DNA from 3 places in the Bilifractor sp. LCP21S3_F8 genome. Region 2 is predicted to be linked to each of the others. Evidence: riboswitches for the same ligand, from Rfam matches in the RefSeq annotation. Region 2 holds a riboswitch; each other region holds the start of a gene.
What was found. A riboswitch is a leader RNA that binds a small molecule or an ion and turns the genes downstream of it on or off. The one in region 2 is predicted to bind cobalamin.

Region 1 (9,880 bases), on a different contig from region 2:
GCCGGTCAAAGAACTTCAGGCTCACGTCGGCTTTTCGCAAAGAACTCGCTTTCTTAAAGAGATCATCAATCCAATGATTCAATCTGGTATAATATATCGAGACGGAAACATTAAGTCCCCAACGGCTCGGATTTGTCTTCGGGAAGGAAAGAGCATACCCGGTCATGGTGAAAACCATGAAGATTAAACGGTGAAAATGCTGTCGATCGGTTGTCAAAGGATGATCTGTCAGGGGAGGCGTTTACCGTGCCGCGTGATGAATCTTTTTGCAGCGGTACATGTCCTCGTCGGCATCGTGAATATATTCTTCGATGCGTGAATAAAGCTGGTCTGGCGGGCAGTCCAGGACCGGGTAGCTGGTGCCGATGCTGGCAGAAATCTGATCCTGCGCCAGAAACTCAAGAATACGCCTGCGGCTTTGTGCGATGGTTTCCTCGTTCTGACAGGAGATGATCGCCACAAATTCGTCGCCGCCGTATCGGTACGTGAAATTGTCCGGCGGGACGGCGCGCAGAATAGCGGATGCGGTCACCTGAAGAATGTGATCACCGTAGGCGTGTCCCCTGGTGTCGTTGATTTCTTTGAAGCCGTCAATATCCAGGAAGAATATTGCAATGAACCTGCCTTTGTCAAGCTCGCCTGAGAGCCATGGAAGAAAGCGCGGTTCAAAGGCGTTCTTGGAGTACAGACCGGTCAGCAGATCACGGTAATAAATCTCGCGGAGGGTGGAGAGGGAGTTCACCAGCTTTCGGTTTGTATCCCATTCGGTGAGTGCATGGAGCACGATATCCTGAAATTCATAAAAACGCCATTCTTTTATGATAAAACGAGGATTGCGGAGAATGACGAAACCTGCGCAGAGGCTTCGGATATGAAGCGGCAATACAAGGGTATAGGATCCTTCCCGGATCGCGTCAAGGTGCTTGTTCAGAGCAGCTATATTTTTGAACCGGATGGGCCGCATGCCCGGTTCGTTCTGCACTTCCAGGACACGTTCTCTGTCCGCACAGTCCGACCGCAACTGCACTGGTTCGTTTTGGTCTTCCGGGGCACTTTCTCTGGCTTCGATGAGATTCAGGTGTTCCGTGGTAAAACAGCCTTCCTCTAATTCCCCGCTTCCGATCCGATCGTCGAGAACGATGTAGGCACCGTCGAGGTCCATTGAGGCATAAGAGTCCGCGATGCGCTGCATCAGTTCCGGGAGAGACAGGGAAGGATCCAGCGAGGAGACCATCGCGGAAAAACGTTCGTTTCGGTCATCGACATATATGCTGTCCTCGACCTGCCAGGCCAGGTACGCCCGGTAGTTGATTCGGAAAGTGAGAATCCGCCGCGCTCCTTCATGTACTGCATGATTCCGGTGCTCCAGGCGGATATGATGAAACGGCGCCAGCCATCTGAAAGAAGCAGAAATCCGGAAGAAGCACATTTAAATCCGGATTTAATAATTTCTCTTGCAAAAATATAAAATGGTGTTACTATAGTAAAACAAGTTTAATTAAATATCTTTTACAAGTGCAGAAATGCCATATCGTTAGATCGGGATTTCTGATAATAGGGAAACAGGTGAAAGACCTGTACTGTCTCGCAACTGTAATTGGATGCGTCCGCTGGTTATCCACTGTCTTTATGGATGGGAAGGAAGCGTGCCGCAGGAAGCCATAAGTCAGGAGACCTGCTTGTAAAAAATGTCAGTGTGGTCACGATGTATGACTTAATGACGGCAAATTATTTCTGCTCCTGGAGGCAGAATCTTTTGCGTGTTTAAATGTCAGAGATCGTTTCACGGAAACGGTCTTTTTCTTTTGCCTGAAAAGAGGGGTGTCATGAAAAAATACCTGATTGGAAGAATTCTTTTTGTCATTCCGATAATGTTCTTTCTCTCTCTGTTTACCTTTGGTCTTACGTATCTTTCACCTTCTGATCCGGTGACTCTTTATTATGACAGACTTGGAGCAAAGCCGGACAAACAAATGGTCGAGGAAACCAAAGAAGAGATGGGCCTGAATGATCCGTTTCCGATTCAGTATGGGCGATGGCTGAATCGTGCTGTGCATGGTGATCTCGGAACATCATATTACTACAAAACATCTGTCTGGAGTGAACTGACCAGCCGTCTTCCGAATACGGTTATTCTGACGGTCTCTACGGTTATACTGACGATACTGATCGCAGTGCCTCTGGGGATCCTGTGCGCCGTCTTTCAGAATAAATGGATTGACTATCTTCTGCGCTTCATCTCCTTTCTGGGGGTGAGTATGCCCAGCTTTTGGGTCGGTACACTGCTGATGTATTTTTTCGGAGTAAAGCTGAAAGCTCTTCCGATATTGGGATCGGGAGATCTGAAACATCTGATTCTTCCGACAGCGACACTCTCTTTCTGGATGGTTTCTCTCTATGTGAGAAGACTGCGTGGCAGTGCATTGGAAGAATTGAACAAGGATTATCTGAATGGAGGGTTGGCAAGGGGACTTTCCAAATGGCATGTTATCTGGCACCAGATCCTGCCGAACTCGCTGCTTTCTGTGATTACGATGTTTGGCATGTCAATCGGATCTCTTCTTGGGGGAGCAACGATTGTGGAAACGATCTTTGAATGGAAGGGAATTGGAAAGATGGCTGTGGATGCGATATCTGTGAAAGACTATCCGATTATCCAGGGTTATGTTCTCTGGATGGCAATCATCTATGTAACGGTCAACCTGGTCGTGGATCTGTCGTATCAGTTTTTGGACCCAAGGATCCGGCTGGGAGGAAGGAAAGGATGAAATATTATATAAAAAGAGCACTCAGCAGTCCGCAGTTCGTCATCCTCTTCCTTCTTGCTGTTTTGTTGATTTTGATACCGATTTTTGCTCCATGGATTGCGCCGCATGATCCGATTGCCAATGATTATGCTGCTTCCATGATTTCTCACAGCAGGGAGTTTCCGCTGGGAACAGATCAGCTTGGACGCTGCATTCTGTCCAGACTTATCTGGGGAGGAAGGACTTCTCTGTTAATTGTCTTTCTGGTTGTGGCAATTGTTTCAGTTCTTGGCATCCTGCTTGGGGTCACAGCAGGCTTTGCGGGAGGATGGCTGGATAACATCCTGTCCAGAGCAACGGATATTGTGATGGCGGTTCCTTCCATGGTTTTTGTCATTGCACTGGTTACGGTTCTTGGTCCTGGCCTGTGGCACACTGTGCTAGCCATGGCGCTGGTTGGTTGGACTGAAAATTTCCGGGTTTCCAGAGCCTTGGTGCTTTCTGAAAAGGAAAACCATTATGTAGAGGAAGGCAGGCTGGGTGGATTGAAGAAAAAAGATATGATTTTTCATCTCATTCTGCCAAACGTAGTTCCGTACCTTCTGGTCAATATTACACAGGATATCGGCTCTAATCTGCTTACCCTAAGTGGGCTGTCCTTATTGGGACTGTCTTCCCAGCCACCTGTTCCGGAATGGGGCTTTATGCTCAGTGAAGGAAGGAAGTTTATACAGTCTGCCCCATGGCTGATTTTCTGGCCCGGCATGGTGATTGTCATCCATGTCATTGTGTTCAATCTTTTAGGCGACAGCCTTAGAGATATATTAGATCCTCGTTTTGAAAAACAAAAAAAGAAAGGCAGGAGATTTAAAAAATGGCTCGAAACAAATTGATTGCATTTACCTGTGCGGCTGTTATGGCATGTACACTTTTTGCCGGATGCGGCTCCTCTGCAGCCGGAACTTCTCAGGGTTCATCCGCTTCACAGAACGCTGCATCTGTAGCGGCTTCGTCCACATCGAAGGAAACCGGAACCACAGTTACTTCCGGAGCCGGTGACAATGCATCCACAGCAGGAGAGAAACACCTGAACGCAGCTCTTTACTGGTTTGGAACCAGTCTGGATCCCGCGACAGAATATGACGGGTGGACAACCTGCCGTGCCGGAATTACCGAAACGCTGGTAACTGTCGATAAAAATTATGAGCTTCAGCCCCTTCTTGCGGACAGTTGGAAACAGACAGATGATAAGACATGGGTTTTCCATATCCGTGACGGTGTGACCTTCCAGGATGGAACGCCGGTGGATGCAGCTGCCTGCAAGGCTTCTCTGGAGAGGGCGATGCAGGTGCAGGAGAGAGCGGTAACCGCAGCAAAAATAGATACCATTGAGGCAGACGGACAGAATCTGACCATCAAGACCACGGAACCGTTTGGCGCTTTCCTGGCAAATTTATCGGAACCACTCTACTCCATTATTAAGGTTGGAGATGATCAGGATTACGCAAATAAGCCGATCGGAACCGGTCCGTTCATGGTGAAGGATTTTACAGTGAATGAAAAAATTGACGAAGTGAAATACGATGGGTACTGGAACGGAGCATCCGATATCGATTCTATTACGATAACCTGCATTGAAGATGACAGCACAAGGGGACTGGCTCTGCAGTCGGGCGAGCAGGATATTGTGCAGAGAGTGGCTTCTACCGATATTGATACCTTCGCGAATGACAGTACATACCAGGCTCTTAATACGACTGGCGCACGAATCCGTCTGTTGCTTCTGAACCAGGCAAATGAAGCACTGAAGGATACTAATGTGAGGAAAGCCCTTGCGGACTGCATAGATTATGATTCACTTGTCAGCATTCTGGGGTCGGGAGTTACTACGGCAGGCGCTCCGTACCCGGCATCCGCGCCCTATGGATATGACGATCTGGACAGACAGACCTATAAGCCGGATGAGGCGAAGAGTCTGCTGGAGAAGGCCGGATACAAGGACAGTGACGGAGACGGCATCGTTGATAAAGACGGCAAAAATTTGTCTCTGAAGATCACTTATTCTATGGGAGATTATACAACGATGCTGGAGGCGGTACAGTCAATGGCAAAGGAAGCGGGTATAGATATACAGCTGAATCTTGAGGATGATATTACAGAATCTGAGAAAAATAAGGATTATGATATCCTGTGTACAAACTGGCAGTGTCTTTCCACCGGAGACCCGCAGTGGTTCCTGGATCAGCTTTACAAAACCGACGGGCCGGATAATTCCATGAATTACAGCAACAAAGATCTTGACAACATTATTTCCGAACTTTCCAGTACATTTGATACCGATGGCAGGAAGAAACTGACGATTGACGCGGAAAAAATTCTTCTTCAGGATACCGCGAGCATCTGGCTGGTCGGAGAAAAAAATTACGTTGTAGCAAACAGCAAGGTACATAATATAACACCTTATCCGATCGATTATTACTTTATCGATAATAAAATGTCAATAGACTGACGATTTATTGACGGAAGAATCATTCCGAAGGGAAGCGTGTTCTCCCTGCATGCATCACATCGTGCAGGGAGATTCTTTTTACGCGAACAGTGAGCCGCAGCCGAATGCGAAGTATTCGTGTGCGGCGAGCGTCGCGATAGCGAGATAAAACTCGCGCAGCGTGTTTTATCTCGTTTTCGGAGAGCGTCTGACACAGCGTTACGCTTGGGAGGAACTTATGGAAATTCTGGAGCTGAATCATATTTCCCTTACTTATGACGGCATCGTGAATATTCTTGACGACATTACATTTTCTGTACGTTCCGGAGAAATAATCGGGATTGTCGGAGAGAGTGGAAGCGGAAAATCAACTCTCCTTCATGTGATTCTGGGCCTGATTCCGGATGGAGCCGTGACGAAAGGGGAATGTTTTCTGTTTGGACGCAGCAACCTGGAACGGAAACGCAGCGAATTAAAAAAACTGCGTGGAGAAGAGGTCGCCATGATTTTTCAGGATACCGGACGTTATATGAATCCCATATCGCGGATTGGAGCCCAGTATAAGGAATATCTGACAGCCCACGGGTACAGAGGCAGAAAAAACTGCTTAGAGAAGGAAAAAGAGATGCTGAGCCGTGTTCATCTGAAAGATACAGAAAGAATTCTGCATGCGTATCCCTTTGAATTATCCGGAGGTATGCGTCAGAGAGTCGGCATTGCCATGGCCATGAGCCTGAAACCAAAGCTTCTGCTGGCCGATGAGCCCACCAGCGCGCTGGATGTTACGATGCAGGCTCAGGTAGTATATGAAATGATGGAACTGCGCAGAAAATATGGAACTTCCATCATTCTTGTGACACATAATATCGGAGTCGCGGCGTGTATGTCAGACAAGCTTGGTATTATGCAAAACGGGAAGCTTGTGGAGTGGGGGAATACAAGGGATATTATTTCCTGTCCCCAGACAGATTATACTCGCACACTTCTTGATTCTGTGATTGAAATTGATGATGAAAGGATGGCAGGAAAAAATGAGTGATGTGCTGCTGGAAGTAAGTCATCTGTCCAAAAGCTTTGAATCCGGAAGTCGTGAGAAAGGAATGATTCCCGCCGTTCGTGACGTAAGTTTTCATATAAACCGCGGGGAATGTCTTGGAATTGTCGGAGAAAGCGGGTGCGGAAAGAGTACCCTGGCAAGGCTGATCACTCTTCTGACACCGGCAGACAGCGGAGAAATCCGTCTGAACGGGTCGGAATATACGGACAGAAAGGATAGGAAAAGAGAGATATACCGGCAAATTCAAATGGTTTTTCAGGATCCGTATACGGTATTCAGCCCTCGAATGCAGATCGGAACTTTTCTGGAGGACGGGCTTGTTTATTTTAATCTGATGCCACGCAGAAAAGCTGAGGAAGAAGTTGAGAAACTGTTGCGGATGGTTGAACTGCCGGAGGAACTGCTGACCCGGTTCCCGCATCAGCTCAGCGGAGGTCAGCTGCAGAGGGTGGTGATCGCAAGGGCTATTTCCATTCATCCTTCCCTGATTATCCTGGATGAAGCGACGAGCGCCCTGGACGTTTCTGTTCAGAAACAGATTCTGGAGCTGCTGGTACGTTTAAAAAAAGAACAGAAGCTTACCTATCTGTTTATCGGACATGACCTGGCAGTGGTCCGTAGTATTTCGGACAGAATTCAGATTATGTATGCGGGCTCGGTTGTGGAAGAACTTCGTTCAGAAAGTCTGAAAGATGCTGTCCATCCTTATTCCAGAGAGCTTCTGGATTCTATTTTCTCTGTCCGTGACCAGAATACAGGGGCAATCCATGTGGAAACATTAGGTCTGGCGGATACCGGTTTTGAGATCCGCGGCTGCCAGTTCTGCAGGAGGTGTTCCTGTGCTATGCCGGTTTGTGCGGAAAGATCCCCTGTGTTGAAAGAAACCGGACTGGAGACCGGTCATACCGTTGCCTGCTTTCTAAATGGTCGCTAAAATACTCACATTTGAATATCCGTTATAAATTGCTTACATTTTCAGATTTTCCTTTCGGTGATTATCGTTGACGCTTCTCATGAATCTGTCTTATAATGTCTCAGAATGTGAAAACACGGAGAACAGGGAGTAGTTAGAGCAAATATGAATCTTTTTACAAAGGCAAACTCTTTTTTCGGAGTCGATTTTTCAGAAGAGGAACATGCGGCGCTTGTAAAACGTATTCAGAAGGAAAACTACGAGAATCTGGTGTTTCTGTCCGGTGTGCTGAGTGTACTTTCGGTGCCGGCGATTGTTGCGGTATACTTCGTCTACCGAAGCCGTATGTTCTATTTCTGGATTTATTTTTCGCTGATGATCTGTATCTTTCTGGTTTTCTTTGGAGTCCGCTTTGCCGGGAAGAAGGCCGGAAGGAATACGACGCTGAAGATGTACGGCTTCATCAGCATCCTGATGGGCTACAGCATAGTGCTCAGCACATTGATGAATCCGGATATGATGGCGGTGAAATATATCGCGTTTATTCTGGTACTGCCGCTTTTTTTCACGGATTATCCTGTTCGTATCGGTTCTTATATTGTGGGATGTACGGCGGTATTCATCTTTTTTGCGGTATTTCACGATTCAAGAAGTATTCTGGCACAGGATATCATTCATGCCTGTTTCTTTGCCGCGCTGAGCATCGCGATCAGCACCTATGTGTCCAAAATCAAGATTCAGAGGCTGTATTATGAGAAGAAGTGGAAGTACCTCAGTGAAACGGATCTGATGACGGGCCTGAACAGCCGGAATCTGTATGAGAGGAGGCTGAAATCCTATGCGGACCGCTGTGAGAATAATCTGTCCTGTGTGTTCGTGGATGTGAACGGTCTGCATGAGGTGGATGTGGAGCTGGGATACGAGGCCGGCGACCGGATGCTGAAGAGTGTCGCTGAGGCATTGCGGGAGCAGTTTGGTACGGAAGATACGTACCGGATCGGCGGCGATGAATTTGTTGCCTTTGTTATAGATGAAGAAGATCCGGCGGAGATCCGGAAAAAGGTCGCGGAGATGAATGCCCTGGTGGAAAGAGAAGGATTCTCGGTATCTGTCGGAGTCTCGAGCATGCGAAAAGAAGAGATCGACATGAACAAACTTACCACAACGGCAGAGCGTGAGATGGGCGATGTGAAGCGCCATTACTACGAACAAACCGGTAAAGACAGAAGATGGAGGCTGTGAGACGCCCGGCGTCAGCCAGATAACGGATCATGGAGGCTGTGAGACGCCCGGCGTCAGCCAGATAACGGATCATGGAGGCTGTGAGACGCTCGGCGTCAGCCGATTTCATCGTTCTGGAACCGGGAGAGATGCTCGTAGGGCAGGATCAGCCGCCCGTGATACAGACCGCACCCGTCATTGATGCGATAGTTGTCAATCGCGGCGAACATATTTACATTGATTTTTGAAAGATCGAGATTTTGCAGGTTCAGGATACGTTCATATGCCTCGTCGAAGCAGGGGCATTCGCCCACGGGGATTTCTCTCCGGCGGCTGCGTTCCTGTTCCTGCCTTTTTTCATAAAGACCGTGATTTGCCTGCCCGATTTCGGCAAGATCGTCCATGTCCTTCGTGCGGAGCTGAATTTCTGTATAGCTTCGCGCCAGGTTGTCGAAGAGGGTCAGATGAAGAGAGCGGTAGCCACCCTCCTTGGGATTGGCAATGTAGTCCTTGTAGTATGGACGTACGTTTTCATTCAGAAGAGGTGAGGAAACCGGCTGGTCTGTGTGGGAAAGCTGTGCGGTAAAGCCCCGCTCCTCGAGAAAATCCGGCAGAAGATTCGCAATTTCATACAGTGTTTTTTCCTCAAGAGCCGCCCGGTCCGTGCCGGGCTTCAGATGGCAGGCGGGAAGAGAGAGGACGATGCGATAGGCAATCAGGTCTTTGAATCGATTGATTTCATCGCGAAGCTCGGAAACGGGCGGATATGTTCCGTGTTCGGAGTGATAATTGTAGATGTGGCTCACGATGTAGCCGTTGAATTTTTCCTCGGTGCGGATGAGTGATTTGATCCGTCCGCGGAATGTAAAGGAGTAATTGCCGTAGTGCTCCGCCATATACTGATAGAATTCACGGATTCTCTGCGACTGTGAGGTGAGGAAGTTGTTGTGCTCCAGCAGCTCCTCCATCTGCAGCAGAAAATTCGCGTGCGAGCGGTCCAGAAGATTATGGGTTTTCGAAGCGTTCTCCATGAGATCTCTTGAGTAACTGCGGATGATATGAAGAACGGTATCTCCGGAGTACAGGTAATCGGTTAACTGAATCATTGGCTATCCTCTCCGGAACCGGGCAAAATGCTTCCGGCTCCTGGCGCTCAGGCAGTTTCTTTGTAGTATATTATTCTGTCGGGAAATGTGCAAGTGCTGAGAAATGTGCCGGTGTGCCCGGCTTTTCCTCCTCGTTTGCAATCGTCGGGCGATATGCTAAAATGGTAGCAGTCAGATTATCTGTGTGGAATCGCCCCGACCGGGTAGGAGTAATGGAACGTGCATAAAATTGTAGAATTTCTGAATAAAAACAGGATATGGATCTGCTTCATCTGGATGGGAGTCTGTGTCCTGTGTGTCTTATTTCTTCTTGTTCAGCTGAGTCCGTATCTCAAGGTGGATGATTTA
Region 2 (9,880 bases):
GGAGATTCGTGTAAGGGCCAAGGAGGGACAGCGAATCGTGATTTGGCACGGCGAGACCCTGGACGAAAACGGCAACTTCACCCAGTCCAATTTTGACCCGGGCGCGCGTAACAAGAACGGGGGCATCCCGCAAAAGCTGGAATACATCTGCAAAGACGGGCTGAACATCTATAAACCGCGCTTCACGATCTTCGGTTTCCGTTACGCAAAGATAGAAGCCGATATTGACCTGACGGATGCGCGGTTCACCTCAATCGCTGTTTACTCCGACATGTCGCAGACTGCGTTTTTCAACTGCGGTAACGCTGAGGTGAACCGCCTCTTTGAAAACTGCCTGTGGTCCATGCGCTCGAATTTCTGTGACATCCCCACCGATTGTCCCACCCGTGAGCGCGCGGGATGGACAGGCGACGCAGGCGTCTTCGCACCGACGGGTCTGATGTTGATGGACTGCGCACCGGTTCTGCGCAAATGGCTTGGCGAGTGCCGGCTGGCGCAGCGCGAGGATGGACTGGTACAGAATATTGCTCCGGTGAACAACTCAGGATCGATGATCTCAAACATGCTGCAGGGTTCCGCCGGCTGGGGCGATGCCTGTGTGCTGGTGCCCTGGGCGATTTATGAGGCTACGGGAGACAGGTCGATTCTTGAGGAAAACTACGACATGATGCGCCGCTGGATGATTTTCTGCGAAAAACGCGCCGCTAAAACACGGCCACAGAATCTCCGGAACCCGTATAAAAAATATCTGGTGGATGAGGGGTTCCACTTCGGGGAGTGGTGCCAGCCGGATGTGGACAACATGGACGCAATGAAAAAGAACATGATGTTCGGCGCGCCGGAGGTTGCCACGGCCTATTATTTCAAGTCTGCCACGCTGATGTCCAAGATTGCCGCGATTCTCGGCAAACAGGAGGAAGCGGATAAATTCAATGAAATCGCGGAGGGCGCAAAGAAGGCATATCGCTATACATGCACAAAGAACTGCGTGATCAAATCTGACCGCCAGTGCGAATACGTGCGCCCCATTGCTTTCGGGCTGCTGGATAGCGGGGAAGCAAAGGCTGCTGCGGAAGCGCTGAATGATCTGGTTGTTCAGAACGGCTATCACCTGAATACCGGTTTTCTCTCTACTCCTGATCTCTGCCGCGTACTCGCGGACTGCGGCTATACGGACACTGCCTATAAGCTTCTGCTGCAGGAAGATTGCCCCGGCTGGCTCTACGCGGTGAAGAAGGGCGCGACCACGACCTGGGAGACCTGGGACGGAGTGCGCAGGGACGGCACGGTGCACGATTCCCTCAATCACTACTCCTACGGAGCAATTGCCGGATGGCTGCTCGATGGTGTCTGCGGTATTCAGTTCAAAGCCGGGAAGCTCACGATCCATCCACATCCACATCCCACCCTTGGGTTTGCCAGGGCTGAGCGGCGTACGCTGTACGGCACGGTCAAAAGCGCCTGGTGCTATAAAAACGGAAGATTGGTCTTTGATATTTCAGTGCCCGCCCCGGCCAGGGTCGAGCTGCCGAACGGGGTAACACACGAAGTTACCAAGGGAGAATACCATTATGAAGTATATCTGTAACCCTATCAATGTTAGCTACCGTTATCAGTTTAATGCCGATCCGCGCAAGGGCGGAGAACTGCAGATCTGCCGTGAGGCAGCCGATCCCTCAATGATTCTTTTCAAGGGTCGTTACTACATCTTCGCGTCCATGACACTGGGTGTCTGGGTGTCGGACGATCTGGCACACTGGGAGAGCTATCGTCTGCCGGAGGGGCTGCCTTTCTATGATTACGCTCCGGATGTACGCGTAATCGGAGATTATGTGTACTTCTGTGCCTCTGCACGCGAGCACAGCTGTGACCGCTGGCGCACGAAAGATGTTCTGAACGGCCCCTATGAGCGCATGGAAGGTTCTTTCCCATTCTGGGATCCGAATCTCTTTCTGGATGACGACGGGCGTGTATATTTCTACTGGGGGTGTTCCAACGAGACGCCAATTTACGGCGTGGAGCTCGATCCAGAGACTATGCTTCCGAGGAACGAAGCGGTTGCTGTCGTAGAAGGCCATCCCTTTGAGATCGGCTACGAGCGCGTCGGTGAGGACAACAGCACACTGCCAGCCTCCGCGGAAGAGGTCGAGGCAAGATATCAGGCATATCTCAAGTCCAGGAACATGACGGAGAGCATGGTCCCTGAAAACCTTCGGCCACTTATCCGCGGCATGTTTTCCAACAAACCCTATATTGAAGGAGCGTGGATGGACAAACATTGCGGGAAGTACTATCTGCAATACGCCGCCCCCGGAACGCAGTACAATACCTATTCCGACGGCGTCTATGTGGGAGAAAGCCCGCTTGGCCCCTTCCGGCTGTCTGAAAACAACCCCTATTCCTACAAGCCGGGCGGCTTCCTTCCTGGTGCGGGTCATGGCTCGACGATGAGGGATAAAAATGGAGGTTTCTGGCATACGGCGACGATGCGAATCTCGGTGAACCATGACTTTGAGCGCCGCGTGGGTCTATGGCCCGCGGGGTTTGATAATGATGGCGAACTCTTCTGCAACCAGCGTTACGGCGACTGGCCGATGGCGCTTGAAGGCGATCCCTGGCGCGATCCGGCCTGGATGCTGCTGAGTGTGGGAAAGGCAGCGACCGCTTCTTCCTTTGTCCCTGGCCACGAACCTTCGATGGCAACGGAAGAGAACGTGCAGACCTGGTGGCGGGCAGCAGGCAACAGCCGCAACGAGTGGCTGTGCGTCGATCTCGGGAAGCAATTCAAGGTGCACGCCGTGCAGGTAAACTTTGCTGATGACAGGATCGACACTCCCTGTCCGGGAGAGATCCGTCCCGGCTCGCAGGCGCGCTACATCGATGAAGCGGAGCGCATTACGCAGTGGAAGCTGGAGGGGAGCGTTGATGGGGAAAAATGGTTTGTCATCGAGGACAAGTCCGACACCGAAACCGATCTTCCCCATGATCTGATCATACGCGAGGAAGGTATTGATGTCCGGTATCTACGCCTGAGCGATATGGCTGTGCCCTTTGAGCAGGCGCCGTGCGTCTCCGGTCTTCGTGTCTTTGGCCTGGGGGATGGCGAAAAGCCAGCCGAGCCGGTCTTTTCTGCTGCGCGAACGGGCGATCTGGACATGGTGGTACAGATCAGGGAACAGATGGACACTTTGGGATACAACATCCTCTTCGGTTCCTCGCCGGAGAAGTTATATCACAGCTATATGATTTTCAAGGCCGGCTCGCAGCGTGTCGGTGCGCTGATCAAGGGCCGTGAATACTATGTTCGTGTGGATGCTTTTAACGAAAACGGTATCACTAGGGGCAAGTGTGTGAAACTGTAAGGGGGGGGGAAGAAAATGGCATTTACGAAGGGATTTCTGATCGGCGCAGCGACCGCTGCCCATCAGGTTGAGGGCAACAACAGAAACAGCGACTATTGGATTCAGGAGCATCTGCCGCACAGCAGCTTCATCGAGCCCAGCGGCGAAGCCTGTGACCATTACCACCGTTATGAAGAAGATATAAAGCTGATGGCAGCAGCCGGGCTGAATGCCTACCGCTTCTCTGTTGAGTGGGCACGCATTGAGCCCGAGGAAGGGCAGTTCGATGAGCGGGAGATTGAGCACTACCGTGACGTGATCCGCTGCTGTCGGGCGAACGGCATAGAACCCATTGTGACGCTGATGCACTTCACCTCCCCTGCATGGCTGATCCGCAAGGGCGGCTGGGAAGCGGAGAGCACTATCGGGTACTTCCGCCGATACGCCGCTTACGTTACCGAAAAGCTCGGCGCGGAGCTGAACTACATCTGTACGATCAACGAGGCTAACATGGGCCTGCAGTTAGCGGCGATCTCCAGGCGCTTCCGCCTGATGGCCGAGCAAGCGGCGAAGAGCGCGGACTCTGGCGCGAAGAAAGCTGAAGGTACCGTACAAGTAGGCATGAACTTTAAGAAAATGATGGAGAACATGAAATTCGCCGCCATCGAGAACAACCAGGCTTTCGGAACGCCACAGCCTCAGATCTTTGTAAGCTCCCGCACGCCCGAGGGCGACGCACTGGTCTTTCGCGCGCATCAGGCGGCGAAGGAAGCTATTAAGGCTCTGTACCCCGACATCAGGGTGGGCATTACGCTCTCCCTGCATGATCTGCAGGCGATGCCGGGAGGGGAGAGCTATGCCGAGGCTGCCTGGGACGAGGAGTTCAGGCACTACCTGCCGTTTATCGCAGACGACGACTTTCTCGGCGTGCAGAATTATACCCGCACGCAGTACGGTCCCGCCGGACAGCTGCCCTGCCCCGAGGGAGCAGAACTGACCCAGATGGACTACGAGTTCTATCCCGAGGCTCTGGAGCATGTGATCCGTCGTGTTGCCGAGGACTTTAAAGGGGATCTGATCGTCACGGAGAACGGGGTTGCTGTCTCGGACGATTCGCGCCGGGTGGAATTTATCCGTCGGGCGCTTGCGGGTGTTGAGAGCTGCGTCAAAGACGGCATCCCCCTCAAGGGCTATATGTACTGGAGCCTGCTGGATAATTTCGAGTGGCAGAAGGGATTTTCCATGACCTTCGGACTGATCGCCGTCGACCGCACCACACAGACGCGCACGCCAAAGGAGAGCCTCGCCTTCCTGGGGTCTTATAGAAAGTAAACGTCCATTCGATAAATCATTCTACAAACTGTATAAGCAACGGATTGCCCGGTTTGGCTGCGGCCTGTATGGCGTTAAGAGCATACAAGGAAACGAGACTGTCCGGTGAAATATAAAGTGGTATCGAATACGTGTGTCTTCAAAAATAAGGAGGAGATTCCATGTCGATGCAAATGGCCGTTCATATGGATGATCCGCCCTGGGACATCTTCGGTCTGCCGCGACTTCTGGTAGATGAGGCGAGCATAGACCGTTTTCTTAAATCGGGTGTTTCGTGTCCTCGGCCCTGACGCAGGCATCGATTCGATCGGCGATGCGCCGTCTATCAAGGAACTCGCGGCCTTTCTTGGTGCACTGGACGATACAGGGGAACTGCCCAGAACGATCCTGTATTCTCTCAATCCCAACGACAATGCCGCCCTTGTGACTGTAATGGGCGCCTTTCAGACAAGCGGGGGTGTCAGCAAGGTCCAGAACGGAAGCGCCTGGTGGTTCAACGACCATAAGCAGGGCATGATCAATCAGCTTACGACTCTCGCCGCAGACGGCTATCTTGCGGGATTCATCGGTATGCTGACTGACTCGCGCAGCTTCCTCAGCTACGCCCGGCACGAGTACTTTCGACGCATCCTCTGCGATCTGATCGGCGGCTGGGTGGAAAACGGCGAGTTTCCAAATGATGAAAAGGCCCTTTTGTCCATTGTAGAAGGTATTTGCTTCCGGAATGCGGAGAGGTACTTCGATTTGTAATAGAGACCCGGCCCTTTCAGTATCAATGCTTTTGCTGTTGAACTGTTCCGTTTCCGGCAAAAAGAATAAAAAATACAGAGATAACAGAAAGAAGCCAGAGGCTCGGACAGCAAGTACTTGCGCTGTCCGAGCCTCTTTATTACGCGAGCGTCGCGATAGCGAGATAAACTCGCGCAGCGTGTTTTATCTCGTTTGATATCATATTTTGCGTTGAGAACGTATGTGTCTGCCGTTACTGCCTGACAATTGATGCAAGAAGAATTATATATGCAGGAGAATATTTGGCTTTTAACCCATAATACGTTACAATTAAAAAATAATTTTTAATAACAATTATATTACAGTACGGGAGATGTTGAATGATTAGACCGATAGTTAAAGATGTATTTTTCCTCGGACAGAAATCTGAGGCAGCAACGAGGCAGGATCTGTCCGTCGGACAGGATCTCATGGATACCCTGCAGGCGAACCAGGATCACTGCGTCGGCATGGCGGCAAATATGATTGGTGTAAAGAAAAGAATCATCATTGTCAACATGGGCTTCATGAATGTCGTGATGTATAACCCTGTCATTGTGAAAAAAGACACACCGTATGAGACGGAAGAAGGCTGTCTGTCACTGCCCGGTGTCCGGAAGACCACGCGGTATCAGAATATCGAAGTCGAATACTATGACAGCAGCTGGAAGAGGCGCCGTCAGAGCTGTTCCGGATGGACGGCACAGATCATCCAGCATGAGTGCGACCATCTCGCGGGGGTTATTATATGAGTGCGCCGGAATCATGGAAAGCGGCTTATCGCGAGCTGCTTGAGACAATCATCCATATGGGCTACCCGGAAGAATTCGGCAAGGCAATCGCGAAGAATCTCGGATCGGAAAAGACCATGCGCCGCATGACGGCATATCTGTATGCCGCAAAGCCGCGGACAGCGGAGGAAATCGCTGATGAGATGCTGGCAATCATGAGCGACCGTGAGCGGTGGATCGCGAAGAAAGAGGCGGAGACAGCCAACGCCAGATATAATGAGTTTCTTAACTATGGATTCGGTGAAGGTGACGAAGATGATTGATTGCATGTGATGCCGCTGCATTCTCGTGATTTTTGATAATATGAAGTGACCTTACATTTGTAGCCGTGTGGTGAGCCGCGAAGAAATCCGGGAAAATGATTACAATCTGAAGTGAGATGTTGGTTTTCTTGAAAATACTTGTTGCGTTCACTGGAATATGTTAGAATGTTTTCCATTAGCGACTGCAAGTGCGGAGAATTCCGAAAAGGAAAACAGGTGAGAATCCTGTACTGTCCCGCAACTGTAATTGGTTTTTTGTGCCAGAATGCCACTGGGCCGGGTGCCTGGGAAGGCGGTACAGAATATGGCCATAAGTCAGGAAGCCTGCTTGCAGTTTGTAAATAACGGTTACGGCAGATAATGTTATTACAAAAAGAACTTGTGAGACAAAACACCGGGGCAGAGAATCCGGTTTGTTTTTGATTGCTGTTTTGTGCCGTTTTCGTTGGAAAACGGTTTTTTTTATGCCGTAATTATACTCTTCAATCAAATCATCATATTTCCAGTTAGAAAGGAATCAAGGAAATGAAAAACAAAGTATGGAAACAGATTGTGGCTGTCATGCTGTCATCCGGTCTGGCATTAGGGATTGCCGGATGCGGAGGAGGCTCCTCTTCGGGAGATTCCGGACAAAGTGCCGCATCCTCTTCTGTGGCAGCGAATGTCACTTCAGCTTCCAAGGAACAGGAGGTAGGATCTTCAGAAAACGCTGTTTCCGGATCCCAGGTATCGGAACAGGAGACCGTTGTTACGTCATCTTCTGCGGAAGCAACATCCAAACACACGCAGTATCCTGTAACAATTAAGACATATGGTTCGGACGGAAAGGCGATCGAAACCACCTACGAGAAAGCACCGGAGAAGGTTCTGGCCGTCTATCAGGGCAGTATAGAAACACTGCTTGCTCTGGGACTTCAGGATCACATCGTAGCGGCTGCGGGACTGGACAATGCCGTTCCGGACAGCATGAAAGCCGCCTTTGACAGTCTGAATTACCTGGATGAGTTCACTCCTTCCAAAGAAACGGTTACGATGCTGGAACCGGATATGATTTTGTCCTGGGGGTCTCTGTTCCAGGAAAAAACACTGGGCGATACGATGGACTGGATCAACAAGGGAACCAATGTTTACATCAATTCCAATACTGCCCGTAATGACAGCCCCCGGACACTGGAAAATGAGTATCAGGACATCCTCAACCTTGGAATTATTTTTGATGTTCAGGACAGGGCAGAAGCTATCGTTAATAAAATGAAAAGTACAATAGCAGATGTGCTTGCTCAGGCAGGGAGCCAGCAGGAAAAGCCTTCGGTTATGATTCTGGAATCCAATGACGATACATTCACCAATTACGGGGCGGATTCGCTTGGAGGCGACATGGTGACGCAGCTGGGGGCAGAGCTGGCAAATCCGGATGCATCTGAAGTGGGAAAGGAAGATATCATCGCAGCCGATCCGGATGTTATTTTTGTTGTGTATATGCCATATTCCGGAGATGATCCGCAGACAATCCAGGATGAGAAGCTGGCGGTCTTCAATGATGATAAGACTTTTCAGAGCCTGTCCGCGGTGAAGAATGGACGGGTTGTTCCGATAATGCTGAGCGAGATGTACGCTGCGGCAACCAGGACACAGGATGGAATTGAAACCTTTGCCAAGGGCCTTTATCCCGATGCCGGATTCAGTTTTTAAGCAGGTGACAGGAACGTGCGTAAGAGAAAAAAAAGAGATACAGAACAGCATCCGGTTTCAGCTGCGGCATATGGAATGACGGTTCTTATTCTTGCCGTGCTGCTGGCCGCTTCTGTCCTGATATCCATTACTTTCGGTAATGCCGATATTTCAGTTGCCGATGTATATAAGGTGGTATTACGGGAGCTTTTTCACATCCGGAAATTTGATGCCTACCATACAGGAGCCGTTCACGATGTTGTATGGCTGATCCGCTTTCCCCGCGTCATGCTTGCCATTGCCGTGGGGATGGCGCTTTCTGTCTGTGGCGCGGTCATGCAGGCGATTGTAAAAAATCCCCTGGCGGATCCCTATGTGCTTGGTATATCCTCAGGCGCTGAGATGGGAGCCACGCTGGCAATCCTTTTTGGAGCCGGATCTTTTTTCGGAGCCGGAGCGGTAGGAGCTATGGCTTTTTTAGGAGCCATGCTGACTTCTTTTGCCGTTTTATTTATCGCGAATACAGGCGGTCCGTCCAATGCAGGGAAAATGATTCTGGCCGGTATGGCAGTCAGTGCAGTCTGCTCCGCCTTCTCCAGCTTTTTTATCTATCTTGCTAATAACAAGGATGCTACGGCACAAATTACGTTCTGGATGATGGGAAGTCTGGGAGGCGCCAGCTGGTCTGATGTACCCGGGATTCTTCCGATTGTGCTTGCCGGAGTCATTGTATTCTGGACACAATCCAGAAATCTGAATCTGATGCTTCTGGGAGACGAGACGTCGATTACTCTTGGAACAAATCTTCAGAAAATCCGGAGCTGGTATATGGTTCTGGCTTCTCTGATGATAGGTATTGCGGTGTATTCCGCGGGAACCATCGGGTTTGTGGGATTGATTGTACCACATGTGGTACGGATGTTTTTCGGCACAGACCACAGGAGACTGATTCCGGTGACGGCACTGGTCGGCGCTGTTTTTCTGATCTGGGCAGATGTGGCATGCCGGGTGATCCTTCCAAATTCTGAAATGCCGATTGGAATATTGATTTCCATGATCGGAGCGCCGTGCTTTATTTATCTGATGGCGAGCAAATCCTATGGTTTTGGAGGCAGTCAGTAATGGATGTAAGCGTAAAAGATATCGGGCTTTCCTACGGAGTCAGAGAAATCCTTAGTTCTGTCAGTTTTAAAGCGGAAAACCAGGAGTTCATCGGACTGATCGGACCCAACGGAAGCGGAAAATCTACTCTGCTGAAATGTATTTACCGGGTTTTGAAACCAGATCAGGGGGCTGTTTATATCAATCAGAAGGATATCGCGCACCTGTCCTATAAACAGTCTGCCCGTGAAATGGCTGTGGTGGCACAGCATAATTATTATAACTTTGATTTTTCTGTCACGCAGGTAGTCCTGATGGGAAGAGCACCGCATAAATCTGCCTTTGAGAGAGATAACGCGGAGGATTATCGGATTGTGAGGGAAGCGTTAGAAAAGGTAAATATGCTTTCTATGGCGGACAGAAGTTTTTCCACTCTTTCTGGAGGAGAACAGCAGAGAGTGATTCTTGCCAGGGCACTGGCGCAGAAAACGCCGTGCCTCATCCTGGACGAGCCGACCAACCATCTGGACATTACCTATCAACTGGAGCTTTTGGATATTGTTAAAAGCCTGAATATTACTGTCATCTCCGCGATTCATGACCTGAATATGGC
Region 3 (9,880 bases), on a different contig from region 2:
CTCTACACGGCAAATTATGTCACGCGCCACACAGCAAAGTCCGGACATATCTACGACCGAAGATGCGGATTTGCGCTCGAAACACAGTATTTTCCGAACAGCATCAACATCGACGGCTTCGCAAGTCCCATTCTCCCGGCCGGTCAGAAGTATGAGTCCACAACTACCTATAAACTTAGCTTCCGGAAATAATTTTTTCTTCGGACTGCCCAACGGGAGATAGGATACGTTTTCCGGTGTTATCCCGCTGCCCCATCCGCTATCAAAACGAGATAAAACACGCTGCGCGAGTTTTATCTCGCTATCGCGACGCTCGCCGCACACGAATACTTCGCATTCGGCTGCGGCTCACTGTTCGCGTAAAAGAGGACCGCCGCACTAACGCAATATGCTTAGTGCGGCGGTCCTCTTTTTACTCCTCTTTTTAAATCTCTTTTTAAATCTCTTTTTCAACCTTTTCCGAAACCGCTTTCCGGTTCATCTCAGCAAAAAATCCCTGTTCATTCAACATGTCCCAGACATCAATGGAGTGAAAGCACAAGTCATGCCTTTGGAACGGGATTGGTAACGGTGACCATATGATCGTACCATTTTCCCTTTTTGCCAATCAGAGCAACGGGAAATTCTTTGTCAAGTGCCGGAACCGGAATATCAAACCCATACACATCCTCTGTCGTTCCGTCACTGTATGTGACCGTATCTACGGTCGGCTGAAGAAGCTCTGCGCCGTCCTTCTGAGCATCTTCCTTTGTCCCGGCAAACAGGTTCACAATATTTTCGGAGGTCAGGCTTACGTGAATGACCATTTTCCCGTCCTTCACCGTCAAGGTTCCCTTGCCGTCGTTTGCCTCATTCACCTTAAACATCGGACTGTCGGATGTGAATTCGGCCGTGTAGGTTCCGTCAGCCGGCACCTCTGCTCCCGCAGAAGCTGTTGAAGACGTTGAAACACTACCGGCAACGGTCTCCGATGACTGTCCGGCAGCATCGGATGAAGATGTGCTTACGGCCGCGGACGATGCAGTGGAAACGCCGGACGAGGCTGCAGTCTCTTCCGCCCCTGACTGTGACTGAATCTGCGCTGCAGAAGATGTCCCAGAAGCCGAATTTCCCGTTCCCGTCCCGCATCCGGCCAGAAGCGACGCTCCCATAACTGCTGCACATAAGATTGCTGCTGTTCTCTGTTTCATTTTATTTCCCTCCTGTCATAAAAAGAGCCATACACTCCTGTGTCTGAAACCCTATCGTCATGTATTTAAAGACATACATTCATGTATCTGAAGACATACCCTTATGTATCTGAAACCATGTTCCTATGTATCTGAAGCCCTGTACTTCACACATTTTCCACTTTCATATGCCGCATCGAGAATCTCCTGCATTCTCCGGTTTCCCGGACCGATTGTCACACCGGCATCGATGATCCTTGCGCAGTTTCTTACCGCCTCCAGCGCCTCGGCGACAGCGCGGTCCGAAATCTCATGAAAGGGCTTTTCGGTGATTACCTGCGAAGCAAGAAGACGCGCCAACCGGTAGTCGACATCATTCGTGTACAGGATTGCCGCCGCAAAAGGCGTTTTCTCTTTCTGCAGCCTGCGGTACACCGGTATCCCCGTTCCACAGGATGACAGTACCAGTACTTCCGGATTTCCCTCGACCTTCGGAAGCTCGATACTTCCGAACATCGGATCAAAAAAGCCGTTGTCAATTTCATACAGCTCACGGATCGTGTCCTCGTGAAAAATGCTCTCCGGCGTTCCGCTCCGGAAGATCTTATCGCCGTGAACGCAGATTATCCGGTCAGAAATCTTCATCGCCAGATCGATCTCATGCAGCGACATCACAACTGTTATATTCTTCTGCTTCGCCATATCCCGGAGAATCGACAGAAGCTTCAGCTTATGCTTGATATCCAGGAAGCTCGTCGGCTCATCCAGGATGATGATATCCGGTTCCTGGCAGATCGCCCTCGCGAGCAGCACCCGCTGCTTCTGCCCGTCACTGATCGCGTTAAAGTCGCGGTTGCCAATCTCCTGCGCCTGAACCGCCTTCATCGCATCATCTACCTTCCGTTCATCCTCTTCCGTCAGCCGTCCCAACCGCCCCGTATATGGATATCTTCCGGTCGCGACCACATCGTGGCAGGTCATAAGCTCCGGATGCAGACGGTCCGTCAGAACAACAGCCATACGCGAAGACAATTCTCGGAACGAATAATCCGACAAATTCTTCAGATCAAAAACAACCTCTCCCTCCACAAGAGAAAGCTGTCTCGTGATGCTTTTCAATATTGTAGATTTTCCCGCGCCGTTCGGTCCGATCAGTGTAACAATCTCACCGCGCCGGATTCCGATCTCAATATCGCGGATCACCGGCTTCCCGTTATACCCGACCGACAGACCCTCCAGGTGGAGATAATATTTTTCCTCGCTCTGTACCTTCTCCATTTATCTTCTTCCCTTCTGCCGCCGTATCAGCATAAAGATCACGACCGGTGCTCCGAAAATCGAGGTCACCGTGCTGATTTCCAGTTCAGTCGGCGCAAATGCGACCCTTGCGATCAGATCACAGATCATGCAGAAGACGGCGCCTCCAAGGAAAGTGGCCGGGATGACCACGACCGGATTTGCCGTATTCAGCGCACGCTTGATCAGGAAGGGCACCGCGATTCCCACGAAAGAAATCGGACCGGCAAATGCCGTCACCGTTGCAGAGAGGATGCTGGACAGCAGGATGAGGGCCACACGGAACTGCTTTACATTAACTCCCATGCTCTGCGCGTAGGCCTCACCAAGCTGAAAGGCACCGATCGGCTTCGCGAGCAGGAATACCAGGACAGACGCAGCTCCGATGATGATTCCGCCCACCAGGACATTGTCCCAGGTCATACCAGAGAAGCTTCCCTGAGACCAGTTGTGAAGGTTGGCGATATCCGAATCACTGGCAAATGTAACGAGAAGATTCGTCAGCGCAGTACAGATATACCCGATCATGATTCCGGCAACCAGCAACGCCGACATATTCCGCACGCTCCGGGAGACCAGCAGGATAAAGCCGGTTGACACAAGAGACCCCGCGAACGCGGCAAGGATCATGGCCCAGGAGGACACCGCTCCGTGCCTGGCCACCACAAGAATCATGAGAAACGCGACAATCAGTTTTGCGCCGGAAGATATTCCGAGCACAAAAGGACCCGCGATTGGATTCTCAAAAAATGTCTGCAGCAGAAATCCGGACAGAGAGAGCGCTCCTCCGAGAATAGCCGCCATCAGAATCCGCGGCAGACGGATCTTCCAGATGATATTCATATCATCCCTTGAGCCGATTCGGAGAAAAACAGCTCTCAAAATTTTATTAATCGGAATATCGACATTGCCGGTATTGATATTGACCACGGTCACGATCAGAAACGCAGCTGCCAGAACGGCAAAGACCGCTGTGTATCGCATTCTCCTTTTCAGATTCTCAGCGTGATAGCTGCTGATTTCATTGTCACTCATCATTCGCAAGTATGCCTTTCAACTTCAATGATCTTATACATGAAAAGGGACGAATGCCGAAGCATTCGTCCTGAAAAAATAACCTGTATTAATCGGTTCCGCCGGAAATCCGGCAAAACACCCAAGCCATCAGAATCTGCTTTCTTCGGAAGCATATCTACAAAACCTCTCAGCAGTTCTCCTGGCTGACAGCTCAAGCACCGGTTCCTGTCTTCTCATGCTCTAGGACACAATGACATAACGGAATGGTTCGCTGCTCACAGTGACCGGATCGCTCAGGAATTTCACCTGATTCTCTATTCTCATACAGATCTTCTGCACTCCTGCTGCCAGGCAGGCAAAGAAGACCAGATGCACTGAAAGGCCCCCTCTTCAATTATCTGCAACGATTATACGATACCGGCTGAAAAGTGTCAAATATACCGCACTGCGGATATAAGACTTCCTTCAGTCCTTCAATCATCCCTTCTTCTGCGGAAACTGTGTCCCTTATCCTTATACATATTGAAATCCGCCCTGGTGAGCAGCGCGTCAAAGTCCGTAACCTTCCCCCGGCATGCCGCAAACCCAATTGCCATACTGATTCCATTATTTTCTGCATTCTCACGCATATGCCGTATCAGCAGGCTGATATCTCTCTCCTCCAGATCTTCTGTCAGAACGATAAATTCATCCCCGCCCGTGCGAAACACATACTTTTCACCTGCGCATTCCTGAAGAACCCGGGCTGTTTCGCAAATCAGCACATCGCCGGCATGATGTCCCGCCGTATCGTTTGTGTTCTTCAGTCCGTTCAGGTCAACGGAAATCACTCCAAGCAGACCGTCACCCTTCCACTCGCGGATCTGCCGCTCAAGAGCCCTCCGGTTTCCGGCACCTGTCATCTGGTCAATCATGCTTTGTTTCTCCAGCTGATGCACGCTGTTCCTGTTTCGAATCATAATTGCTATGAAATCCGTCAGCGTGGAAAGCAGCACGCTGGTGTTACGGAAGGTGTCCGCCGCCGGATTGATAACCATCGTAAAGCCCTCTGTCTGATTCAAGATCTTCAGCTGCCCGGAGATAAAGCTCCGAACATCATGGATTCGCATGGAAAAATCGGGATTTTCCTTCTGAAAGGCATCCATATCACTGACCATCACCACATGTTCTGTCGCAAACCGCATATATAGCGCCCGCAATTCCGAGAGAGGAATGCTCTGGAGTTCCTCCTTCAGAGAGAAGACACCGGGTGCCGTCCATTCATAGGTGGCACTAACTGTATTGTCATCACGTTCCTCAAAGATCAGGAAGCGCTCCGGTCTCATATTTTCAGAGATACATGCAATCGTCTTCTCAATTCCTGTTCCGGGATCCTCTTCCGCCATACCAAGAGAAATTGCCTCATTTGCCCGCATCTCCTGATAGATCAGCTCGTGATCCCTTGCTATTGCATGCAGATACTTGTTGATATCAAATTCGACCGTCAGCCTCAGCGTCCGGTTCTCCCATGTTGTCAGAGCAGAACGAATCAGTACTTTTGCTCCCCTTCTCCGGTTCAGGTGTGATGCCTCATACGCACAATCCTTCCGCAGCAACAGATTCGGACAGTCGCCGCAGGGAACATCCTGACCTTCCAGCACCTCATAACAGCGGCACCCGTTCAGGCTGCCATCCGGTTTTATTCCAAAATCCCTTCGGGCAGAACGATTCATATATACAAGCTCGTATGTTCTGGGATCACTGACAATGACATGTTCCGTCAGGCTGTCGAACACCTCACGTCTCAGGTCAATGTAATCCCCGACATATGGGCTCTCCCCATGAGCCGCCTTCTCCGTGCTGCTGATCCTCCGGATCAGCAGCATGAACATCTCGTCCAGGCTCGTTACCTCCGACCCGTAGACAATCGCATGCGCCAGAACGGGATCAGCCTGAATTCCGAGCTTTCTCCAAAGCGTCGGAAGCATTCCGGATACCCTGTCAATCTTCTCTTCAACATCTCCGGCATGATCCCTGCGGCAGAAGCACAGAAAACAGCACAGCCCGATCCGCGCGATCGCCCATTCCGGATTCATCAGTTTTTTCAGTGTCGCAGATATTTCGGTCAGAATCACCTTTGCCTTCTCGGTGCTTTCCCGCATCGCCTCGGCATATGCGGCAACATCAATTAAAAGTCCTGTATAATCGATTTTTTTCAGCCGATACTGATCCGCATATATCAATCCGGCTTCTATCGCGCCGCGAAAACTCAATAGCTCTGTGTCGCGGTCGACAAATCCCAGGCGCACCTCCTTCTTTCTGTCCTCTGCCCGATCACCGCTGATCATTCCCATCATTCCCACGATTTCCTTTTCATGGTACCAGGGAACACGGGTAATCTCGATTCCGTCGAGTCTGCCTCCGGTCAGTACCAGCTCATTGGCCGATGTCGACCTGACGCCCATCTCCAGAACTTTTTTCTCCTCCAGCTCCGCTGCGGCAGAATCGATATGCCATCCCAGTTCTGATTCTGTCTTGCCAAGATAGTCCTTCTCGTCGGAAAGCCCGATTCTCCTGACAAATTCTCTGCTTGCGCCCAAAAGCTTTCTCTGTCTGTCCATCCAGAAGAATTCATAAGGAGATGCATCGCAGAGTGTCCGGAACAGATCCCCATCCTTCACCTCCTCCGTCGGATCTGTGCCGTATCCCGGCACTCCGAACGACTGACAAAATTCAGGAAGAAGAGCATCCCTATCTCTTTTCCTCTCCCATATATCCTCCCGCTCACAGAGAAGAAGATTTTTTGCATTACTCTTATAGAGCACCAGCGCTTCAAACACCGCCCACCTGTATGTCCCGTCAGCGGTCCGCACACGCAGTATCTCTGCCCTGATCCCCTTATCTGTACTTCCACCTTCCGTCTCAGCATTCTCAGCCTGAACAAAAGCAAGAAAACGATCTCTGTCGTCCGGATAGATCAATTCATCCCTGAAGTACCGGACAAACGCTGTTATCGAAGAAAAGCCATCCCGAGATTTTATCTCCGGATGGCTGGACCGGAGAATTTTCACCTCTTCTGATCCACGATCAATCAGATAAAATCCCTCGTACAGCTGGAAGATGTTCCGCAGCGTATGGTCAAGGGTTTTCGCAAATTGCAGTGAGGCATTATTGCTGATATTGTAGATATGTGCCACCCCGACCCAGCGCCGCGCATCTCCCGCAATCCACCGGACATTTACCTTCATATACTGGCCGTTGTCCGCGTACACCATGCTCTCTTCCGCATGTGACTTCAATGCTCTCTGCAAAAGCTGGACAAACCTGTCTCTCACTGGAGATCCCTCATCGCTGAGGTAGGCATTCGCCTCCTCCATACTCTGCGTACCTGCACTTCTCAGCTCCCTCCGGTACGCATCATTTTCGATCAGAAGAACAATATTTTTCCCATCAAAGCTAAAAAGCGAAGTAGGGGAATCCGAAATTATATTGATGTCTTCTGCGGCGTCGAGAAGATGTGCTTCCTCCGGACTCTCTATCTGCATGCCTCTGCCATGGATATACGTCACGCTATCCTCGTAGCGCATCGGACGTCCGTAATAATATCCCTGAATCCGACCGCAGTTGATTTTTTTGAGAAAGGAAACCTGCTCCTGCGTCTCCACGCCTTCTGCCAGTGTCTCCACCCCGAGCATTTTCGCCATTGTTACAACAGAGGTAATAATCTGCCGGCTTCGATCATCAAAATGACTGAAAAATCCCATGTCAATCTTGATCACATCAAACTGGAAATTATGAAGAGAATTCAGGGACGAGTATTCGCTTCCGAAATCATCCATCCAGATCTGATATCCTGCCTGCTGAAACCTTTGAATCGTCCTGACCATGCTGTGACGGTTGCGGAGCATGATCCGTTCCGTGATCTCAAAGCAGAGGACACTCCTCGGTACATGGTAACGGCTGACCAGCTTCTCAATCGTATCGAGCGGGTTCACCACCTCGAAATCATAGGCGGAAAGGTTCATGGATATCGGAAGCAGTGGAAGTCCGTTCTCCATCCGGTCACGGCTGAGGTAGAGAACATGCTCCAGAATATACCGGTCGAGCCGGTTGATCAGCTGGGCCTCTTCCAGAACAGGGATAAACACGTTCGGGTATATCATCCCAAGCTCCGGGTCTTCCCATCGCGCCAATGCCTCGAATCCGCTCACCCGTCCTGTCATTGTGCGGATCACAGGCTGCAGATATACCTTGATATAATGCCTTTCCAGTGCCTCATTGAAATGGCGGAGAACATAGGTCTTATTCGCAGCACTTTCCCCCATAGAGGGTTCGTAAAACGCCACAATCCGGTTGCCGTCCTCCTTAATGCTGTCACAGGCCATTTTTGCCAGATCAAACGCATTCCGCAGATCCTCCAGAGAGTCGTTCTCTGACGCCCGGTAGACGCCGGCCTTTATCTGAATCCCGTCATCATTGATATAGTGATTCACTTCATCGCAGATCTGTTCAAGCTTTACCTCAAGATTCTTCTCCGACGGCAGCGCAACAAATCGGTCCGCCGCGAGATGGCCGACGAGAGCACCCGGGAAAACTTCCGTGATCGTGTCTCCGATCTTCTTCAGGCACAGATCTCCCTGATGAATACCGTATTGCCGGTTATATTCCTTAAAATTTGTAACATCAAAGCAGACCGGACAGAAGTCTCTTAATCTGTGGATGGCTTTTCTCTCCTTCGCACGTCGTAACGCCTCATTTAAGAAATCATGCATCCCCGGCAATTCGGTTATCCCATCCACTTTTCGGTCATTTGAAATCTGCTCCGATGAGAAGATCTGCAGAACATAGGTTTTTCCGAAAGCAGTATTCCTTAAAGCACCCGTTCCCTCTGCCTCACGGAAGTGTCCTTTCTTCGTCTGATAATGAAAATTCACCGAAAAGTGCTCCGGATGCAAATTGCCATACTCTTGAAGAGGCTTGTAATCTCTCCCATCCATCAGATATTGATAGCAAGGATAATTCTTCAGAAACTCCTCCTCGTCCTCGCACTCGAAGAGAAGCGCCATCTGCCTGCTGGCAAAGACGATGCGCTCCGACCCGTCGGCTGCAATCATGCAGACGCCTCCCTGCAGAAGATTAAAATATTGAGCATACTGTCTTCTCTCATCAAGCATCATCTCAGCCATTTTGTCCTCGCCTTTCATGCTCATACCTGTTACCTTCGAAATCGCATCCTGTCTCTCACGCACGCTTCGCGGCAGGCGGTCTGTCTGCGTTTTCGAAGAGCTTCTTCAGCAGCCCCATGCCCCGCAGGCGGGGCGTCACATGCTGTATAAGCTACGGAATTAGTCCGTGCTCCGCACTCTTGCAATCCTGCAGTACCATTACTGATAATTTCTGTGGATGGTCTCCACCTTAATCATATTTGTTCCGCCTTTTCCTCCGCCGACCGGTCCGCCGGTGAGAACGATGTTGTCTCCCATCTTGAGGTTGAGGATATTGACCGCCTGGCGAATTGCATGATAGAACAGAACATCAATCGACTCAAATTCCTCGCAGAGAATCGGCTCGACGCCCCAGCTCAAAGAGAGCTTGCGGTAAACCTTCTCCGACGTCGTCATACCGATGATTTGTACCGGACAGCGGAATCGGCTGACCATCCGCGCCGTCATTCCCGATTTTGAACTTACCACGATGCATTTCGCGTCTACATCGATTGCCATGGAGCATGTGGAGTGCGAAATCGCGTCCAGAATGTTCTTCTGCACAAATTCCGTGTTCTTGAAACGTTTCCGGTAGTTGATATGCTGCTCCGTAAACTCTGCAACCTGCGCCATTGTCTGAACCGCTTCCACCGGATATTTTCCTGCCGCGGATTCACCTGAGAGCATGATGGCGGACGCACCGTCATATACCGCATTCGCTACATCGGAAATTTCGGCACGGGTCGGGCGGATATTATTGATCATTGATTCCAGCATCTCCGTTGCGATGATGACGCGGCGCCCGAGAAGTCTGCATTCCTGCGCAATCTCCTTCTGAACAGCCGGCACCTCCATATACGGGATCTCCACTCCGAGATCTCCTCTCGCAACCATGATGCCGTCAACCACTTCCGAGATCTCACGGATATTATTCACCCCGGCCCGGTTCTCGATCTTTGCGATAATATCAATATCCTGGCCACCGTTCGCGTTCAGGAAATCCCTCATTTCCTGCGCATCTTCCCTTGTCGATACAAAGGAAGCGGCAATATAATCCACATCATTCTTGATCCCGAACAGAAGATCTTCCCTGTCCTGCTCACTGAGGAAATCATTCTTCATCAGCTTCCCGGGGAAGTTCATGCTCTTTCTGTCCGAGAGAACCCCTCCAGCTTCCACTTTTGTGAAGACCTTCGTTCCCTCTACTCTCTCGAC

Region 1: it holds a riboswitch for cobalamin, as region 2 does, so the genes downstream of both, nikB (nickel ABC transporter permease) here and ACTQ3A_RS08905 (ABC transporter substrate-binding protein) in region 2, are expected to answer to the same signal.
Region 3: it holds a riboswitch for cobalamin, as region 2 does, so the genes downstream of both, ACTQ3A_RS05585 (FecCD family ABC transporter permease) here and ACTQ3A_RS08905 (ABC transporter substrate-binding protein) in region 2, are expected to answer to the same signal.

What each region holds. Positions count from the first base shown of each region.
Region 1 covers NZ_JBQKIK010000010.1:72,095-81,974, reverse strand. Annotated here, with positions in the region: gene ACTQ3A_RS06760 (ATP-binding protein) at 1-187, shown strand, start outside; gene ACTQ3A_RS06755 (diguanylate cyclase) at 242-1,429, opposite strand; cobalamin riboswitch at 1,497-1,697, shown strand; gene nikB (nickel ABC transporter permease) at 1,827-2,768, shown strand; gene ACTQ3A_RS06745 (ABC transporter permease) at 2,765-3,640, shown strand; gene ACTQ3A_RS06740 (ABC transporter substrate-binding protein) at 3,622-5,256, shown strand; gene ACTQ3A_RS06735 (ABC transporter ATP-binding protein) at 5,474-6,274, shown strand; gene ACTQ3A_RS06730 (ABC transporter ATP-binding protein) at 6,267-7,226, shown strand; gene ACTQ3A_RS06725 (GGDEF domain-containing protein) at 7,371-8,447, shown strand; gene ACTQ3A_RS06720 (guanosine polyphosphate pyrophosphohydrolase) at 8,543-9,532, opposite strand; gene ACTQ3A_RS06715 (sensor histidine kinase) at 9,752-9,880, shown strand, end outside.
Region 2 covers NZ_JBQKIK010000017.1:13,662-23,541, forward strand. Annotated here, with positions in the region: gene ACTQ3A_RS08870 (family 78 glycoside hydrolase catalytic domain) at 1-1,588, shown strand, start outside; gene ACTQ3A_RS08875 (family 43 glycosylhydrolase) at 1,572-3,362, shown strand; gene ACTQ3A_RS08880 (glycoside hydrolase family 1 protein) at 3,378-4,673, shown strand; partial or broken gene ACTQ3A_RS08885 (mannonate dehydratase) at 4,847-4,936, shown strand; partial or broken gene ACTQ3A_RS08890 (glucuronate isomerase) at 4,938-5,423, shown strand; gene ACTQ3A_RS08895 (peptide deformylase) at 5,783-6,193, shown strand; gene ACTQ3A_RS08900 (hypothetical protein) at 6,190-6,495, shown strand; cobalamin riboswitch at 6,665-6,841, shown strand; gene ACTQ3A_RS08905 (ABC transporter substrate-binding protein) at 7,021-8,187, shown strand; gene ACTQ3A_RS08910 (FecCD family ABC transporter permease) at 8,203-9,288, shown strand; gene ACTQ3A_RS08915 (ABC transporter ATP-binding protein) at 9,288-9,880, shown strand, end outside.
Region 3 covers NZ_JBQKIK010000008.1:17,354-27,233, reverse strand. Annotated here, with positions in the region: gene ACTQ3A_RS05600 (aldose epimerase family protein) at 1-192, shown strand, start outside; gene ACTQ3A_RS05595 (hypothetical protein) at 543-1,190, opposite strand; gene ACTQ3A_RS05590 (ABC transporter ATP-binding protein) at 1,314-2,447, opposite strand; gene ACTQ3A_RS05585 (FecCD family ABC transporter permease) at 2,448-3,500, opposite strand; cobalamin riboswitch at 3,658-3,843, opposite strand; gene ACTQ3A_RS05580 (EAL domain-containing protein) at 3,956-8,671, opposite strand; gene pyk (pyruvate kinase) at 8,846-9,880, opposite strand, start outside.